DNA from 3 places in the Labrys sp. KB_33_2 genome. Region 1 is predicted to be linked to each of the others. Evidence: predicted binding sites of a transcription regulator. Region 1 holds the regulator's gene; each other region holds the start of a gene.
What was found. The regulator PhoB, encoded in region 1, activates phosphate uptake and scavenging genes when phosphate is short. The targets are predictions, from matches to a motif close to TGTCATNNANCTGTCAT.
Positions count from the first base shown of each region.

Region 2: AB4037_RS28605 (glycerophosphodiester phosphodiesterase family protein) is a predicted target of PhoB. The motif match lies at 2,742-2,758, and genes of this name have one in related genera.
Region 3: AB4037_RS23730 (inorganic phosphate transporter) is a predicted target of PhoB. The motif match lies at 1,420-1,436, and genes of this name have one in related genera.

Region 1 covers NZ_JBFREW010000001.1:27,236-33,614, reverse strand. The annotation lists gene pstA (phosphate ABC transporter permease PstA) at 1-97, shown strand, start outside; gene pstB (phosphate ABC transporter ATP-binding protein PstB) at 94-921, shown strand; gene phoU (phosphate signaling complex protein PhoU) at 957-1,676, shown strand; gene phoB (phosphate regulon transcriptional regulator PhoB) at 1,690-2,391, shown strand; gene AB4037_RS00135 (hypothetical protein) at 2,532-3,269, shown strand; gene AB4037_RS00130 (RNA polymerase sigma factor) at 3,288-4,526, opposite strand; partial or broken gene AB4037_RS00125 (YciI family protein) at 4,571-4,900, opposite strand; gene AB4037_RS00120 (aldo/keto reductase) at 4,986-5,936, opposite strand; gene AB4037_RS00115 (RrF2 family transcriptional regulator) at 6,019-6,379, opposite strand, start outside.
Region 2 covers NZ_JBFREW010000019.1:110,165-116,543, forward strand. The annotation lists gene AB4037_RS28590 (sugar ABC transporter permease) at 1-49, opposite strand, end outside; gene AB4037_RS28595 (ATP-binding cassette domain-containing protein) at 46-897, opposite strand; gene AB4037_RS28600 (ABC transporter substrate-binding protein) at 1,089-2,159, opposite strand; gene AB4037_RS28605 (glycerophosphodiester phosphodiesterase family protein) at 2,827-4,224, shown strand; gene AB4037_RS28610 (hypothetical protein) at 4,331-4,711, shown strand; gene AB4037_RS28615 (DUF1697 domain-containing protein) at 4,739-5,266, opposite strand; gene AB4037_RS28620 (MarR family winged helix-turn-helix transcriptional regulator) at 5,413-5,895, opposite strand; gene AB4037_RS28625 (FAD-dependent oxidoreductase) at 5,940-6,379, shown strand, end outside.
Region 3 covers NZ_JBFREW010000014.1:34,821-41,199, forward strand. The annotation lists gene AB4037_RS23720 (tetratricopeptide repeat protein) at 1-826, shown strand, start outside; gene AB4037_RS23725 (tetratricopeptide repeat protein) at 1,031-1,378, shown strand; gene AB4037_RS23730 (inorganic phosphate transporter) at 1,487-3,085, shown strand; gene AB4037_RS23735 (copper homeostasis protein CutC) at 3,143-3,859, opposite strand; gene AB4037_RS23740 (ROK family protein) at 3,856-4,770, opposite strand; gene AB4037_RS23745 (LacI family DNA-binding transcriptional regulator) at 4,963-5,952, shown strand; gene AB4037_RS23750 (transporter substrate-binding domain-containing protein) at 6,007-6,379, opposite strand, start outside.

The sequences.
Region 1 (6,379 bases):
GGCCGTCTCGGTGGCCTGGAGCGGCGCCCTCCTCATCACCGCCGGCGTGTTGGCGCTCAATATTCTGACCCGCTTCGTGCTCGCTCCCAAGAAATGAGTGATCCCATGTCCGCTACTCCACAAGCCTCCATCGCGGTTGCCGAACGCCCCATCGCCAATCCAGCCGCCGCCGTGAAGCTCAAGGTCGAGAATCTCGACTTCTTCTATGGCGAGAAGCATGCGCTCAAGGGCATCAATCTCGACATGATCGACCGGCAGGTCACGGCCATGATCGGCCCTTCCGGCTGCGGCAAGTCCACCCTGCTGCGCGTGCTCAACCGCATGTACGACCTCTATCCGGGCCAGACTGCCAAGGGCCGCGTGCTGCTCGATGGTCAGAACGTCATCGGCAAGGAGATCGATCCTGCAGTGCTGCGCGCCCGCATCGGCATGGTGTTCCAGAAGCCCACGCCCTTCCCGATGTCGATCTATGACAACATCGCCTTCGGCGTGCGCCTGCATGAGTCGATCTCCAAGGCGGAAATGGATCAGCGCGTCGAATGGTGCCTGACCAAGGCCGCCCTGTGGAACGAGGTCAAGGACCGCCTGCACGCCTCTGCGCTCGGCATGTCCGGTGGCCAGCAGCAGCGCCTGTGCATCGCCCGCACCATCGCGGTGAAGCCCGAAGTCGTGCTGCTGGACGAGCCGACCTCCGCGCTCGATCCGATCTCGACCGCCAAGATCGAGGAACTGATCGACGAATTGAAGCGGGACTTCACCATCGTCATCGTCACGCACAATATGCAGCAGGCGGCGCGTTGCGCGGATGTGACGGCCTTCTTCTATCTGGGTGACCTCATCGAGGTCGGCCAGACCAACAAGATGTTCACCACCCCGAACGACAGCCGTACGCAGGATTACATCACCGGCCGCTTCGGCTGATCCCTCGGCCAGCGTCGAATTCATTTGGAGGCGGCATGTCCGACCACATCGTTACATCCTTCGATCAGGAATTGCGCGAATTGCGCAACATGATCGCCGAAATGGGTGGCTATGCAGAGAAGAGCGTAGCCGACAGCGTCGAAGCCCTGCTCAAGCGCGACACCCAGCGCGCCAAGGCCGTGATCGAGCTCGATCTGGCGATCGACAAGCTCCAGCGCCAGGTCGAGGACCGGGCTATCCTGGTCATCGCCAAGCGCCAGCCACTGGCACTCGACCTGCGCGAAATCGTCTCGGCCCTGCGGGTGGCCAACGATCTCGAACGCATCGGCGACCTCGGCAAGAACGTCGCCAAGCGCGTGGTCGCCATCCACAGCCATGCGCAGCCGGCCCAGCTCTTCGGCGGTTTCGACCATATGGCTGACCTGGTGCTCGAGCAGCTCAAGCAGGTCCTCGACGCCTTCGCCCAGCGCAATGTTGAAGAAGCGCTCTCGGTCTGGAGTTCGGACGGCGAGATCGATGCGATGTACACCTCGCTGTTCCGCGAATTGCTGACCTACATGATGGAAGATCCGCGCAATATCGGCTTCTGCACCCATCTGCTGTTCTGCGCCAAGAACATCGAGCGCATCGGCGACCATGCCACCAACATCGCCGAGACGGTGCATTACCTGGTGACCGGTGAATCGCCGGCCGGCGAGCGGCCCAAGGCGGACAACAGCACCGATCTCGTCGACCTTCCTGTGCCGGCTAAGTAACAAGGGATAGGCCATGCCTCCCAAGGTTCTGATCGTCGAGGACGAAGAAGCATTGACCCTGCTGCTGCGCTACAATCTCGAAGCCGAAGGCTATGAGGTTGACAGTGTGGCGCGCGGTGACGATGCCGAGATCCGCCTGCGCGAAAGCGTGCCGGATCTGGTATTGCTGGACTGGATGCTGCCGGGGTTGTCGGGTATCGAATTGTGCCGGCGCATCCGCATGCGGCCGGAAACCGAGCGCCTGCCCGTGATCATGCTCACGGCGCGTGGCGAGGAAACCGAGCGTGTGCGGGGTCTGGCCACCGGCGCCGACGATTATGTCGTCAAGCCCTTCTCCGTGCCGGAACTCTCGGCCCGCGTCCGCGCTCTGCTGCGTCGGGCCAAGCCCGATCACGTCGCCTCCCTGCTCAAGGCCGGTGACATTTCCCTCGACCGCGAGACCAAGCGCGTTCATCGCGGCAATCGCGAGATCCGCCTCGGCCCGACCGAATTCCGCCTGCTCGAATTCCTGATGCAGGCGCCGGGACGCGTATTCGCACGCGAGCAATTGCTCGACAGCGTCTGGGGCCGCGACGTCTATATCGACGAGCGCACGGTCGACGTGCATGTCGGGCGACTGCGCAAGGCGATGAACCGCACGCGCGAGATCGACCCGATCCGCACGGTTCGCGGCGCCGGCTATTCCTTCGACGAGACCTTCGCCAAGCAGGCCTAGGACGGATATTTCATCGCCCGACAACAAGGCCGGCGGCTCGCCGCCGGCCTTGTCGCATCACGTACCCGGTACTCGCCCGATCTAGGCGATTTCAGAGGCTTGCGATAAGACGACTTGCCAAAGAAAATGCCGGGGTTGCCATGATCCGTTCCTTGCTCGTCGCGTCGCTTTTGACTGCCAGTTCGTTGGCGCTGCTTCCCAGCGATGCCGCAGCGGCCAAGCTCAAGAAAACCTTGTGTTCGGGCGAGTTCGGTACCGGCTCCGGCTTGGCGGGCTCCTATATCGGCAAGGATTGCTTCATCGCAGCCGACAGCGACATGCAGGAGCAAGTCGCCGGTATCTGCAAGGAAGGCTCGCGATGCGAGGTCGAGGCCATGGTGGAGGTCGCACCCGATGGCAGCAGGCAGATCAGGACCGTCTTGTCCGTCAGGCAGGCCGGACGCGCGCCCGCCACGCGCACGTCCTATGCCCAGAGGGCGGGCAACTATGCCGACGGCATCTATGCCTTGCAGGACGATGGCTGCGACAAGCAGGGGGCGACGCCAGGCAACCGGGTTTCCGTGCAGCTTCTACGGGCAGCCGGTCCTGCCATCCAGCTCTACGGCAAATATTGCGCGGTCATCGAGGCCGATGGCGAGGAGCCTTCCAGCGCCAAGTTCCAGGCGACGCTGCAGCTTCGATGCGGCAGCTCGCCGGCGCAGGACCAGGCCCTGCGAAGCGGCCGCTCCGGCACGGCGGAAACCATCGTGATGACCCCCGCCCCCGAGCGGCAGCTGTGGCTCGATGAAGACACATTGATCCGTTGCCCGATCAAGCGCGCCTATACACCGCAATGGTGGATCGAGGCCCCGCCCTTCAATGGCCGCTATCCCCAATAGCTTCTGCAGGCGCCGATATCAGCCCAGAGCCGCCAGGCGCCCTTGCAGATAACGGCGGATGACGGGATCACTCTCCAGCCCGATCGCCCGCGAATAGGCGTTGCGGGCCTCCTCCTGCCTTGCGGCGCGGGCCAGCAAGTCCGCGCGTGCAGCCCAATAAGGCTGGTAATCGGCGATCCGCCTGTCGCTGGCGACCTCGTCGAGCCCGGCCAATCCGGCTTGCGGTCCCGCAAGACGGGCGAGCGCCACGGCTCTGTTGATGGCAGCGACGGGGGACGCGGTCAGTAGTACCAAGGCCTCATACAGCGTGACGATCGCGGCCCAGTCCGTCGTCGCGCAGATGCGCCTATTGGCATGGGCCGATTGCAGCGCGGCTTCGAGCTGATAGCGACCGATCTGTCGCGCCTGCCCGGCCCTGGCGAGCAAAGCCTCAGCCTCCTCGATCAGGGCGGCATCCCAAAGCGTGGTATCCTGCTGTTCCAACGGGATATAGTCGCCGACCGGGCTACGGCGTGCAGCCCGCCTCGCCTCGGCATGCAGCATCAGGGCCAGCAGGCCGAGCACTTCCGGCTCGCCGGGCAGGAGCGAGACCAGCAACCGGCCGAGCCAGATGCCTTCCACCGACAGATTGCGCTCGCGGGCCTGCGCCCCTTCGGGATCGGCCCAGCCCTCGGCATAGACGGCATAGACGGCCTCCAGTACCGCTTCGAGACGACCGGGCAACTCGTCGGGTTCCGGGATCCGGAAGGGGATGGCGGCCTGCTTGATCTTGAGCTTGGCCCGCACCAATCTCTGGCTCATCGCCGCAGGTGAAACCAGGAAGGCGCTGGCGATCGCGCCGGCGTCGAACCCCAATATCGTCTGCAGGATCAAGGGCGCGCGCACGGCGGCATCGAGCGAGGGATGAGCACAAGCGAACATCAGGCGCAGGCGCTCATCGGGAATGACAGGCTGTTCGGCCTGCTCGGAGGCGAGGGCCTCGACATGGCGGATGACCTCGTCCGCCTTTTCGCCGCGCAGCTTGGCGCGGCGGGCCGCGTCGATCTGCCGGCGCCGGGCCGCGGTCAGGAGCCAGGCTTCGGGATTGGCGGGCACACTGCCCGCCGGCCAATGTTCCAAAGCCGCCGCAAAGGCGTCGGCCAGGGCGTCCTCCGCCCCCGCAATGTCGCCCGAACGTGCCGCGAGAAGGGCGACGAGCCTGCCATAGCTGCGTCGCGCGACGATTTCGGCAAGTTCGACGGCGGGGGCGGAAGGCACCGGATCGGCTCGCTTGGTTCAATAATCCTTGGGTCCCACACCGGCCGGACCTCGATGGTACCGATGGCTGCACTCGGGCAACGCGCAGCCCAGCCGATCGCGGCATCCAGGTCCGGCACATCGATGATGTAGAAACCGCCGAGTTGTTCCCTGGTGTCGGCGAAGGGGCCGTTGAGCACCTGGGTCTTGCCGTCGGCGAGGCGCACGGTCGTCGCCGCAGACGTGGGGCGCAGACGGCTCCACGGGCCGAGAGCACCGGCCGATCTGAGGGCCTCCGTATAGGCCTGATAGGCGGCCAGCACAGCCTGCTTATTGGCGGGGTCCACCTTCAGCATGGCTTCCTCGTTGCTGTAGATCAGAATCGCGAACTGCATGGGTCTCTCCTGTCTCCGCCGGCGCATGATGCGCCGGCATGACAATGACGCGCCATCCCGTTCGCTTTCGACAGCAGGACGAAAATTATGCGCTCGCCTTGGTGAGTTGCTCGATCTCGCCCGAACCCAGATTGAGTTCGGTCGCCTTGATCAGGTCCCCAAGTTGCTCGACGCTGGTGGCGCTGGCGATCGGAGCGACGATGCCGGGCCTTGCGATAAGCCAGGCGATGGCGACCTGGGCCGGTGTGGCGCTCTTGGCCTCGGCTACCGCATCGAGAGCGGCCAGGATGCGCAGGCCCCGCTCGTTGAGATAATTGGCCATCTCGCCGCCACGCGCGTTGCTCTTGGCGAAATCGGCCTCGCTGCGATATTTGCCGGAGAGGAACCCCCTCGCCAGCGAGAAATAGCTGGTCACGCCGATCTCGTTCTTGAGACAGAACGCCTCGAGCTCGTTCTCATAGCCGGCGCGGTCATAGAGATTGTAGTGCGTCTGCAGATTCTCGAAACGCGGCCACATCTCCTTGGTGCTGATAGCCAGCGCCTTGAACATCGTGTTGGCGCTATGATTGGAATTGCCGATCACGCGCACCTTGCCGGCCTTGATCAACTCGTCATAGGCGGAGAGCGTTTCTTCCAGATCCACCTCCGGATCCTCCCAATGGGAGAGGTAGAGGTCGATGTAATCGGTTTGCAGGCGCCGCAGGGAATCCTCGGCCGCCTTGAGGATATAGTCGCGCGACAGGCCCTTCTTGCCGGGCCCCATTTCCGAGCCGACCTTGGTGGTGAGCACGATGTCGGCGCGATTGCCGCGGGCCTTCATCCATTTGCCGATGATGGCTTCAGACTCACCGCCCTGATTGCCGGGAACCCAGGCCGAATAGACATCCGCCGTGTCGATCAGGTTGAAGCCGCCCCCAACGAAAGCATCGAGGACAGCGAAGGAGGCTTTCTCATCCGCGCTCCAGCCGAAGACATTGCCGCCCAGGCCCAACGGAGCAACCGAAAGATCAGACCGCCCAATCGCACGTTTTTCCATAAATGCTCTCCATGATCATGACAAAATATGGACCTGACCGGCACGAAAGCGTGCCGGCTCGGCCTCCAGGGCCGCAGGGAACTCAAATCGAATAGGTCAGTTCCTGTTCCCCGCCACCTGCCCGACGCATCTCTTCCACCGACATGTTGTCGAGCAGGTCGGAAGAAAGGTCCCGCACACGCCGCATCAAAAGGCGTACGGTGCAACCTGGAACATCCGGGCAGTCGAGGCAAGGCTGATAAGCGGTGTGGCTGGCGCAGGCGATCGGCGCGAGCGGACCGTCGAGGACCCGGATGGCATTGCCGACGCTGATCTGGCTGGCCTCGCGGGCCAGCATATAGCCACCGCCCTTGCCTTTCTTGGAGCGCACGATGCCGGCCACGCGCAACTCACCCAGGATCGCATCGAGAAACTTCTTGGGAATGCGGTTTGCCTCGGCGATT
Region 2 (6,379 bases), on a different contig from region 1:
TTTTGGCGGTAGCCGGTTCAGACCGACTTTGGTCGATGTTGCTGCTCATGGCCGGCTCTCCTGGCTCTGGCTCTGCCTACCCTCGGTGGCGCCTTGTCCCTGAAGCCGCGTGGCGCGCCGGGACACTGAATTCTCCGCGGTGCCGGTAATGGCGCTGATGAGGTCTTGATGAGAATCCTCAGGCGTGAAGACCCCGTTGTTGCGCCCGAGCCGGAGCACCACGATGCGGTCGGCGACGGCGCGGACGTCGTCCATATTGTGGCTGATCATCACCACGCCGAGGCCGCGATCGCGGACGCGCTCGATGAGATCGAGCACTTCGGCGGTCTGTGCGACGCCGAGGGCTGCCGTCGGCTCGTCGAGCAGGATGATCCTGGGTTCGAGCAGGAGCGAGCGGGCGATGGCGACGGTCTGGCGCTGGCCGCCGGACAGCGAGGCGATGGGTTCGCGCACGCTCGGAATGCGCGCCGACAATTCGTTCAGCAGCTTCCAGGCCTTGATCTCCATCGAGACCTCGTCGAGCCGGTAAGGTTCGAGTTCGCGACCGAGGAAGATATTGGCGACCGAGTCGAGGTTCTCGCACAGGGCCAGATCCTGGAAGACGGTGGCGATGCCGAGATTGAGGGCGTCGCTCGGCGTCGAGAGTGTCACCGGCTTGCCGTGGAAGGTGATGGTGCCGGAACTGGGTTGGTGGACGCCGGCCAGCACCTTGACCAGGGTCGACTTGCCGGCGCCGTTGTCGCCGACCAGTGCCACCACCTCGCCGGCATGGACGTCGAGTTCGATATCGGTCAGGGCCGATACGGCGCCGAAATGCTTGGAGACATTGCGCAGGCTCAAAATGAGCTCGCCCATGGGCGCGTTGGCCGATGTGGAACTGGGAGAAAGGTCAGTCATGCCGGAATCCTTTCATGTGTGGGATCGGGAAGGCCTGGCTGCTGGAGGGGTTCGAACAGATGCATTTGGCCGTGGCGCCATCCTCCTGCGAGGCAGCATCCTGCGATATCCGTCAATGTATAAAGCCGGAGACTGTGTGGGCAGCCGCGATCTCCCGGCCGCTCGGGGCGGCCGGGAGGGCGATGGCATGCTTACTGTGTGATGCCGAGCTTCTTGCAGCCTTCGGCATAGCGTCCGCCGCAGAGCTGATCTGCCGTGGCGATCTTCTTGTCGATGATCTCCGCCTTCAGGTTCTCGGAGGTCACGATGACCGGCACGAACAGCTTGGAGGGCGTGTCGAACAGGGTGGCCTCAGCCTTGGGGGTCTTGCCGCCAAGGAGTTCGAAGGCGACATCGGCGGCGGCGGCGGCGACGATCTCGCTCGGTTTGGAGATGGTATTGTACTGGTCGCCGGCAATGATCAACTGCAGGGCAGCGAGGGTGGCATCATTGCCGGTGACGGGCGGCACGGGGTCGAAGCCGGCCGCCTTGAAGGCTGCGATCGCGCCGCCACCGGTGCCGTCATTGGCAGCGACCACGCCGACGATCTTCTTGCTGAAGCGCGAGATCTGGCCACTGGCCCATTGCTGGGCGTTTGAAGGCAGCCAGTTGGGCGTGTCGAATTCGGCCAGGGTCTTGTAGCCGCCGCTCTTCAGGCCCTCATGGATGCCGTCGCGGATCAGCCGAGCGGCGGCGTCGGTCGGCGAGCCGTTGATCTGCAGCACGCCGGTGTCCTCGGTCGGCGCCTTCGTCGCCTTCAGATGCTCGACCAGGGATTCGGCAATGGCCTTGCCGATCGCCTTATTGTCGAAGGACACGTAGAAATCGGCCTTGGCGTCGGGGATGGGGCGGTCATAGGCGATGACCTTGATGCCCTGGCTCTGGGCCTGCTTGACCATGGAGGCCGCGGCGGCCGAGTCGACCGGATCGAGCACGATGACCTTGGCACCCTGCGTGATCACCGAGTTGAACTGCTGCTGCTGCTTGGAGATGCTGGCGTCGGCGTTCTGGTAGAGTACCTTGCAGCTCTCGCACAGCTTCTTCATCTGGGCGACGAAGCCGGGATGATCATGTTCTTCATAGCGGGTCGAGCCCTGATCGGGCATGAGGAACGCCACGGTGGCGTCCTTGACGGCGGCGTCCTGCGCCAGGGCAGAGGCGCTGCCAAGCAGGGACAGGGCGAGGACGGCGATGCCGGTCGATTTCAAGGATGTGAGTTTCATTCGGGCTTTCTCCCTAGGACTTTATGATTGTTCGAATGATCGATGGTGACGTTGCGCGGCCGAGATTGGTCTGGTGTCCGCCGCGTTCCGGGATGGAGCTTGGCGGTACAACGCATTGGCTGGCCGCAGGGTACCAAGGCGCTGCTATTTTTTGATCGGCGCGTCAGACCCGGCTTGCCGCGGGACCATGGTCAACTGGAAGAAGCAGGGTGATTGGGAGCGCTGGCGCGTGATCCGCGGCGCGTAATGTCGTTTCGAGCCGGCATGACGTGGATTGGCGATAATGCTCGCAGCGCCTCTCCCGGGCCGGTTTCGGATCCCTGGGCATGACCGTCTCCCCCAAATGCGGCCGGCTTGACCCTGCCGCTCTTGCCGTCGAGCCAATGGCTCTCCAGTCCCATTAAGCTAACCCGTTGGGGAAACTACGTGCCACCACGTTTCACGGGTTGTGGTGATACTTTTTTGATCGCTGAGGCGCAGATCCGGCTGTCTTCCCAGCCGGGGCCCGTTGCGGGTCAAAAATGATGCGTCCGTGTTTCGGCCGGACATGGCACGGCGTGGTTCTCGTCGACTTGCTTCACCGGTCATCCGGTTGTCAGAAAATTACGACAAGAACATAGGGGCGGGCATTCAGGGGCGATGGCGAGCAAAGGGTGGAGATCCGGTCATGAAATTTGGTTGCGCGAGATGGAATGCTCTTGTCGGTGTGGCTTTGCTCGGCGCTGCCGCCGTGGGCATGGCCCCGTCTTCGGCAGTCCTTGCTCAAACCGCTAGCGCACCGACAGGCGCCAAGTCTTTTCTGACCCTCGACGGCAAGCCGCCGCTGGTCATCGGACATCGTGGCCTGCCGGGCCTCGCGCCGGAAGAGACGGAGGCTTCCTATGATCTGGCCGCGGCCCTCGGGACGGATGCGCTGGAAGAGGATCTGCATTTGACCAAGGATTGCGTGCTGGTGGCGCGCCACAATCCCTGGCTGAGCGACAATACCAACGTTGTGGAGGTGGCCAAGACCAATGCTGAGGTCGCCGCCCGCAGACGCACGGTGCCCGGGGTCACGGTCAAGGTGAAATGGCCCCAGTCGCCGACCAGCGGACCTGCCGAATACCTCACCGACCTGACCGATCCGGCCAATCCCCAATCGGTGCTGAAGTCCCTGGTTGTCGACGGCGAAGACCATACCAATGATTGGTCGATCACCGATTTCACCATGGCCGAGCTGAAGAATTGGGTCGCCGGCACCACCTATGACGCGGCAAATGAGCGGCCGAAGGTGTTCAACGGCAAGTTCCCGATCCTCAGCTTCCAGGAGGTCATCGACATCGCCAAGGCCAAGAGCAAGGAAACCGGACGCCCGATCGCCGTCTATCCGGAAACCAAGAACCCATCCTGGAACAATGCGCAGGCCATCGCCAATGGCTGCGGCGCGCCGGGCAGCCGTCCGCTCGAAGATGCCCTGATCAAGATCATCAAGGACAATGGCCTCAACACCAAGGAAGCCCCCATCCTGGTGCAGAGCTTTGAGCCGAGCAGCTTGAAATATATGCGCAAGCACGGTCTGGAGACCCGGCAGGTCCAGCTCATCGATGGGGATGGCATCGACTTCAAGACCGGCAAGGTCCTCTATGACGACATCACCAATTCCCGCCCCTTCGATTGGACCGTCTCGGGCGACCCGCGCTGGTTCGACGCCATGCTGAGCCCGACGGGCCTGGCGGAGATCAAGAGCTATGCCGACGGCATCGGTCCCTGGAAGCCTCAGATCGTCTCGCTCAAGATCTCGCCCTGGAAGGAAATCAATGCCGATGGCACGCCCTTCAAGGGATCGACGCCTGATGCTTCGACCCAGGATCCGACCAGCCTCGTCGCCGACGCGCACAAGGCGGGCCTGTTCGTGCATGTTTTCACTTTCCGGAACGAGAAGAAATATCTGGCCGCCGACTATCGCGGCGATCCGAGCCTGGAATATCTGAAGTTCTTCCGCCTGGGCGTGGATGGCGTCTTCACCGATTTCACCCATACGGGCGTCGGTGCCCGCGCCGCGTATCTGCGCGAACTCGGTTGGTAGGAAACCGCCATCACAAATCCGTATGAAAGCGGCAATGTCGGCGTAATCCCGATCTAGCAAGATCCCCGAGCGCGGGCGGAACGGCATCGCGCTCTGGACCTTCGACATGCGGATCTATTTCCTCTGCCTTTGGCTGCTCGCTCCCTTGGCTGCCCTGCCGGTGCTGGTTTCCACGCCCAAGCCGGTGACGGTTGTTGCCAATCCGTGGCAGGACCTCCTGATGCTCGAGGTCATGGCGACCGAAACGATCGCGCTGGCTTCGAAGGAAGATCTGGAGGCCGCCGAGAAGCGGATCGGCGATTTCGAGGCGGTCTGGCAAAATGCCGAGATCCATGTGAAGCCCTGGGACGGCAGGCTTTGGCGGCTGATCGATCAGGCGATCATGCGGGCAGGCGCGGAATTGCGTGGCAGCGAGCGCAGCCCGGTCCGAGCGCGGGCAGCCCTGTCGAGCCTGCTGGCTGCCTTGAACAGCCGGGTGGGTGGATGATGATTTTGGCTGTCCTGCGCAGCAACGTTACACGGCCAGTTTCAAGACCGTGTTCCAGTTGCGGCCGGTTACCAGCGTACCGAGATGGCGCTCGATCAGCTTGGTGGTGAGCTTGGAGCGGCCGATGCCGTCCGGGTAATGGGCATAGAGGCAGCGCTCACCGGCGGCGATGCGTTCGCGCCCCTGGATCGCTGCGCGCAAGGAAGCGAGCGCGGGGCCGGCAATCTCGCCCTTGCTGGGGAGGGCGAGCAACTGGGCGGGGTGCGCTTCTGCCTCGATCTGGAAGGGATTGGCTGCGATCAGGGCCTGCCATTCCGGCATGGTGCGGATCATGAAGGCGGCCGGGACGCCGAAGCTCTCGGCGACAGCCTGTTCCCAGCGCTGCTCCAGATCCGGCACCGCTGCCTCGCCGGCCTCGAAGGTGAGGTTCCCGCTTTGCAGCAGGGTTGTGACCCCGATGAAGCCGAGGCTTTCGCCGAGGGCGCGCAGTTCGGCCATCTTGATCGTCGAGTTTCCCCCGACATTGATGGCGCGCAGCAAGGCGATGTAGCGCATGATCGGGCCCTCGATCGGGGAACGCACGATGTCGGGCTATAAGCCAGACTCGATGCAATTGGGGGGGATGATATCGGCGATTTCAGCACTGGCTTCGTGTGTGCGGTCAAGCCAATTCGATCATGGAGTGGCAGGTATCCCGTAGGTCATTCCGGGGAAGTCGCCGTGATGTCGTCCGCAAATCTGCGCATGAGCCGCACGAGCTCGCTAAAGTCGCTGTCCTCCCATCCGGCAAAGATCGCACGGCCCATCTTCTCGCGAGCGGCATCGACCAGATCGGTCATCGCCTTGCCTTTGGGCGTGATGGTCGCCTCGCGAATACGTCGATCGGCAATGCTGCCCTGACGATCCACCAGGCCGAGGCTCTCCAGTTTTGCCACCTGCCGGCTGACTGTCGTGTAGTCGCGCCCCACGCGGTCGGCCAATTCCACCACGCCGATCGGGCCGAGCCGCTCCACCATGACCAGCAACGGAAACAGAGCGCGATCGAGAGAGATGCCGGCTGCCCGCACCATCGCCTCGTCACGCTGGGGGCGGTTCATCACGCTGACGATGTCAATCAGAGCGCCGTGAAGCTCACGCAGCAGCGAGCTAATATGTGTATTTTGCACATTGTTGGTTGACGACATATTCAGTCTCCTATTATGTGCATATTACACATATGGAGCAGGCCATGACAAAGCATTTTGCAGTTGACGTTCTCATTTGCGGGGCAGGGGCGGCCGGGTTGACGCTGGCTATCGACCTCGCGCGGCGTGAGGTGTCCTTCCGGCTGATCGAAAAAATGGACAAGCCGTTCCACGGGTCGCGCGGCAAGGGGATCCAACCGAGAACACTGGAGATCTTCGAGGACCTCGGAGTTTTGGATCGGATCGCGGCGGCGGGCGGACCCTATCCGCGGCAGCGCCACTATCACGATGACGGCAGTCACAGCGATTCCGAGCTCATGGAGCAGCAGGCCTCGATACCGGCCGAACCGTATCGCACCCCGTTGATGCTGCCGCAGTTCATGACCGAGAGCATCCTGCGCGAACGTCTTGCAGAATTGGGACATCGCCCTGAATTTGGATCTGAGCTGGTTGGCCTTGACCAGGACGAGGCCGGTGTATCGCT
Region 3 (6,379 bases), on a different contig from region 1:
GAAGCAGCCGGCCCGGGCGCTGGAGGATCTGCACCGGGCCACGCTTCTCGATCCGCGCAACCCCGACGGATTCTACGCGCTGGCCGGGCTCTATGGCCGCCAGGGTGATATCGAGCAAGCCATTCTGGCCTATGACAGCGTAATCCGGCTCAATCCCAAGCACGTGCTCGCCCTGACGTCGCGGGGCTATGCCCGTGCCAGCCGCAGGGAATTCGCTCTCGCCATCGCCGACTATGATAGGGCGCTGAAATTCAACCCGCGCCATGCCGAGGCCCTGCGCCTGCGGGGTGCCGTCCGCGGCCTCAGGGGTGACGATATTGGGGCCATCGCCGATTTCGACCAGGCCATCGGCCTCAACCGCCGGGACTGGTCCGCCTTCTTCAACCGGGCCATCGCCAAGGACCACCGCCACGATTTCAACGGCGCCGTGGCCGACTATGACGAGGCCTTGCGCTTGAGGCCCAACAATATCGCCGCCTTGCTCGGGCGCGGCGCCGCTCATCATCACATGGGTGCGCTCGACAAGGCGATCGCCGATTACAGCCTGGCGGTCGGCCTGGCGCCGGACAATGCACAGGCCCTCTACAATCGCGGCACCGCCTACGCCAATGCCGACGACACCGCACGCGCCATCGCCGATCTCGACAAAGCGATCAGGCTTGATGGCAGCAACGCACTGGCCTTTCTCAATCGGGCAGGCGCCCATCGCAAGCGCGGCGATTTCGAGCGCGCGCTGGCCGACTACGATCGTGCCTTGCAGCTCAATCCAGGCCTGCCGCAGGCCATGGCGGGGCGCAAGCTCGCCCTCGAGCGTCTGCGCAACTGAAGCCCCCTGCCCTCTAGGCAGAGTTTCCCGGTAATTCCGCCTCATCGCAAGACGCTCTAACGCAACGCCATGGACATTCCCCAACGTTGCTGCTCATATGTGAGCAGGTTCTTTCGAGTGGACCTCATGACTCTTGCAGCGATTGAGGGGAGCTTCGTTGCAGTTTCGGCAGGTTCCGTAGAGGTGCAAAGGCGTTTCGTCCGCATGTCCGCATCCGAAACCACTCCGGCCGACGCCACTCCGGCACGGCCCGACGAGCAGGACTTCGACAGGGCAATTGCTGAATTCAGCAAGGCGATCGAACTCAAGCCCGATGCTGTCGACGCCGTTTACGGACGGGCTCTTGCCTATCAATACAAACAGGCCTTTCCCGCGGCGATCGCCGATTATGACAGGGTGATCGCGCTCGATCCCGGCCATGCCGATGCCCTCTTCAAGCGCAGCATCGTCCATCGACAGCTCGGAGCCTTCGAGAAGGCCACTGCCGATTTCGACCGGGCGGTGCAGCTTCTCTGGCGGCAGCGGCTGCTTCCCTCGACGAAAGAGCCCTGATCAGCCGCCTTCTTCCTCGTCACCGGTCAAGATTAACATTTTGTCATCCAACCTTCACGAACCCCGCCTAAGGGTCGCCAGACCATGGAAACACGGGGGTGTTTGGAGATGACGGACGTTACATCTGGCCAGAGGAGCGGCCATCCGCTCGATAGGCCGAACTCTCTTGGCAGCTTGCCCAACATCGCGATCGCCGTGATCCTGCTCGGGGGCCTCGGCTATGTCTGCTACGCACTGGCCGCCGATCTCACGGGCGCCGTGGCAGTGCCGTGGATTCTGCTCGGCCTCGCCCTGCTGATCGCCCTCGGCTTCGAATTCGTCAACGGCTTCCACGATACCGCCAATGCGGTGGCGACGGTGATCTACACCCATTCGCTGCCGGCCGAATTTGCGGTGATCTGGTCGGGCTTCTTCAACTTCCTCGGCGTGCTCACCGCGAGTGGCGCGGTCGCCTTCGGCATCATCTCGCTGCTGCCGGTGGAACTCATCATGCAGGTCGGTTCGAGCGCGGGCCTGGCCATGGTGTTCGCTCTGCTGATCGCCGCCATCGTCTGGAACCTGGGCACCTGGTATTTCGGCCTGCCGGCCTCGAGCTCCCACACCATGGTCGGCTCGATCATCGGTGTCGGCCTCGCCAACCAGTTCCTGGCCCCTGCCGGTTCCGCCACCAGCGGCGTCGACTGGTCCCAGGCCAAGAATATCGGCCTGTCCTTGCTGGTCTCGCCGGTGTTCGGCTTCGTGCTGGCCGGCGCCCTGCTGCTGGTGATGAAGCTCGTGGTGCGGAACAAGGCTCTCTATGTCGAGCCGAAAGGCAATCAGCCGCCCCCGCTGTGGATCCGCGGCCTTTTGATCCTGACCTGCACACTGGTCAGCTTCTTCCACGGCTCCAATGACGGCCAGAAGGGCATGGGCCTGATCATGCTGATCCTGATCGGCGTGGTACCCACCGCCTTCGCCCTCAACCGCACGCCCGACATCAACTATCTCGAGACCTACAAGGCTGCTTCGAGCGCGGCGGGTTCGGTCCTGGGCAACTACATCAAGCCGGGCGCGACGGTCGCTCCCGCCGATGCCAAGGCCAAGGTCTCCGAGGCGGTGCGCACGCGCAGTTGGAACGACGAGACGACGCCAGCCCTGAAGACCTTCATCGAGCAGACCACCTCCCAGCTCTCGCCTTACGGCTCGGCCTCGGCAGTGCCCGCAGGACTGGTCTCCAATACCCGCAACGACATGTATCTGATCGGCGAGGCCCTGAAGCTGATCGATTCCAAGAAGCTGCTGCCGGTGTCGGACGCCGATCTGAAGACGATCAAGACCTATCACACCGCCACCGACAACACGACCAAGTTCATCCCGACCTGGGTGAAAGTCGCCATAGCCCTGGCCCTTGGCCTCGGCACCATGGTGGGCTGGAAGCGCATCGTGGTGACGGTCGGCGAGAAGATCGGCAAGACCCACCTGACCTATGGCCAGGGTGCCTCGGCCGAGATCGTTGCCGCGGCGACGATCGGTGCTGCCGACTATCTCGGCCTGCCGGTGTCGACCACCCATGTGCTGTCGTCGGGTGTCGCCGGCACCATGGCGGCCAATGGCACCGGGCTGCAGATGTCGACGGTGCGTAACCTGCTGATGGCCTGGATACTCACTTTGCCCGCCTCGATGGCGCTGTCCTTCCTTCTCTTCGTGGTGCTGCGCCAGGTCCTCTGAGGCGGCACATCTTGTTCGCCGGAATGGCCGCCTTCGGGCGGCCATTTCTTTTCCGGCTTATGCCATCGCCCTGCGGAAAGTGCAGACGATGTCGGCGCGGGTCTGGCGCCGCCGCCCCACGGCGAAGCCCAGGCGGACGGCCTCGGCGCTCCATGGCTCCCCGGCGGCGGAACAGGAACTGTGCACCTCGGAGACGGGAAGCGCCGCCAGCAATGGAGCGATATTGGCCGGCGTCAAGCCCGAACCCGGCATGATGCCGATCCGCCCCCGGGCGGCCCGATGCAGGCGCAGCAACGCCTCCAGCCCCTCGGGCGCGGTGACGGCTCCTCCCGATGTGAGGATGCGTTCAAAGCCGAGAGCAACGGCCGTCTCCAGAGCCGCCAGCGGCTCGGGAACGAGATCGAAAGCGCGATGCAGCGTGGTGCCGAGCCCCTGCGCCTGCACCCGCAGGCGCGACAGCAGGGCCTCGTCGAGCTGGCCGCCGGGCTGGGAGGCACCCAGCACCACGCCGGCGAGCCCTGCTCCTCCCGCTGCCTCGATATCATCAAGCATGATCTCGCTTTCCCGCGCGGAGAACACGAAATCGCCGGCCCGCGGCCTGATCATGGCATAGACCGGGATCGGCGCCTGCGCCGCCAGCCGCATCAGCCCTGATGATGGCGTCAGGCCACCGAGTTCGAGCGCCGAGCACAGTTCGATGCGATCGGCGCCACCCTCGATCGCGGCTTCGAGGCTGTGGGCGTCGGCAACGCAGATTTCAAGCAAGGCGGTCATAGGCGTTCTCCCTGGCGGGTGAGCAGGGCCGCGCCGATCAGCCCGGGTTCCGGCGCGAGGATGCTGGGCACCACCAGCGGCTCCGGGGAGTGCCGCAGGATGCGGCCGCGCACCGCCTCGTCCAGCCTTGCGATCAATTCCGGCACGCTGGCAAGGCCGCCCCCGACCGGCACTATGTCGGCGCCGACGATATTGACGGCCAAGGCCAGGGGAGAGGCGACGAGATCGACCTGGCAAGCCACGCTGCGCGCCGCCGCGGCCTCGCCGGCCCGCCAGGCCGCGATGATCTCGGTACTGTCGCGCTCAACGCCGGTAAGGTGGCGATGCAGCCTTTCGAGGCCGCGGGCTCCTCCAACCGTATCGACGCAGCCTTTCTGGCCACAGCCGCAGGCGAAGCGGGGGAGCGCGACCGGCGGATTACCCGATTGCGTCGCCGCCACCGGTCCATGCCCCCATTCGCCGGCAAAACCGCCCGCGCCGGTTAGGATCCGCCCGTCGATGACCAGGCCGCCACCGATGCCCGTGCCGAGGATGATGCCGAAAACGATGCGATGCCCGCGCCCAACGCCTTTCACAGCCTCGGCAAGGGCGAAGCAGTCGGCGTCATTGGCAACATGCACCGGCACGCCCAGGCGTTCGGCAAGGTCGGGGCCCAGCCGCCGCCCGTCGAGGCAGGGAATGTTGGCGCAGGTGATAATCTCGCTGCGCGGATCGACGACGCCGGTGATGGACAAGGCGACGCCGCCGCCAGCCCCGCCCCCTGCTTGCCTTCTGAGATCCGCGAGCACCTGCACGAAGGCCTCGAAATCGCCGAGCGGCGTTGCAACGCGGGCAAAGGGCCTGATCTCGCCTTGAGGCGTGGCGACAGCCGCCTTGATGGCGGAGCCGCCGATATCGAAGCAGATCGTCATTGACAGAAGAGACCTTCCAAGCCGCTGTTTCCTGTATTAGAGCAAAGTACGATTTCCCTGAATCGTGCTTTGCTCTAACTCGTTGTTTTGACGTATTTTCCAGGCGAAAATCTATCGACCTTTCTGAAAAATGCTTTAGGGCGTGTCGTCAGTCATGGTTTCGAATTTCCGGCAAGGAGCGTGCAAGGCCTCATGAGGCGCAAGGCAGCACCGACCATCAGCGACGTTGCCGCACTCGCCGGCGTCTCCAGGGCCGTGGCCTCGCGCGCGCTCTCCGCCTCCAAGCGACCGGTGTCCGGCGCCAAGCGCGATCGCGTCCTGGCCGCGGCCGCCGAACTCGGCTACCGCGTCAACCTCCTGGCGCAGAGCCTGACGACCAAGACCGTCAATCTCGTCGCCGTCCTGGTCAACCATATTCACGACCTTTCCGACCTCGATCTGTTCGACCTGCTGCTCGCCGAGATCCAGGCGGGCGGGCGGCAGGTCATCCTGGTGCGCGTCGGCTCCACAGACAAGGTCGAGGAATTCCTGCGTCAGGGCGTGGCCTATCACGTCGATGCCGCCCTGGTATTCTCCGATTTCGCCGATGCGGCGACGGTGCGGCGCATGTTCCGCTCCGACCTGGTGGTCATGCTGAACGGCCGACATGACCACCGCTCGCCCGCCATCATTCCCCACGAAGCCGTCGGCATCGGCCAGGCGGCCGCGGATGCCGCTGCCAAGGGCGTGAGGCGCGCCAGCCTGGTCACGGGCCGGGCAAGCTCCCTGGTGGAACAGGCGCGCATCGGCCTTTACGCCCAAGCTTTCGCGGCTCATGGCATCGAGTTGCTGCGAACCTTGCAGGGCGACTATTCCTATCGTTCCGGTCATGCTCTCGCGCCGGGCCTGTTCGAGGGCGACCACCCCGACGCGGTATTCTGCACCTCAGATGCCATGGCGATGGGCATTCTCGACGTGTTCAGGGCCGATTTCCCCGGCAACCGGCCGGCACGCTTCCGCCTCTACGGCTTCGACAATCTCTCGCTGCTCGATTTCGAGGCCTATCCGATTTCCTCGATCGGCTATGACAAGGCCGCCTATGTCGCCCGCATGGTGCGCCTGCTCAACGAGCCGCCGGTGGTCGAAAGCACATTCGAGCCGGAGTTGGTGCCGACCCGCTATGTGCCGCGCCTGACGGGGTGAGACGAGGCGTTATTGCCTCCTCCCCTTTGCGAGAGAAGGTTTTGCGCCGTCTCCTCACCACAGCGGCGTGAGCTTGGGCGGATTGGCCTTCTCGCCCCACCATTTCTTGTAATTGGCCTCGTAAGCGCCGGACTGGATATAGTCGGACACGAACATGTCGAGCCAGCGCACGAATTCGGGATCCCCCTTGGCGACCGCGATGCCGATGGGATCGTTGGAATAGAGCCCCGGCAGGGTGGCGAGCGAGGGGTTCTTGGTGGCGAGATAGTCGAGCAAGGACGAATCCTCGATCGCCGCGTCCACGCGCTTTTGCTGGAGCTGCAGCACGCCATCGGGCGCGAACTGGTCGACATAGACGAGATTGGCCGTCGGCACCGCCTTCTTGAGGAAGCTCTCACCGGTGGTGCCGCGTCCCACCACCACCGAC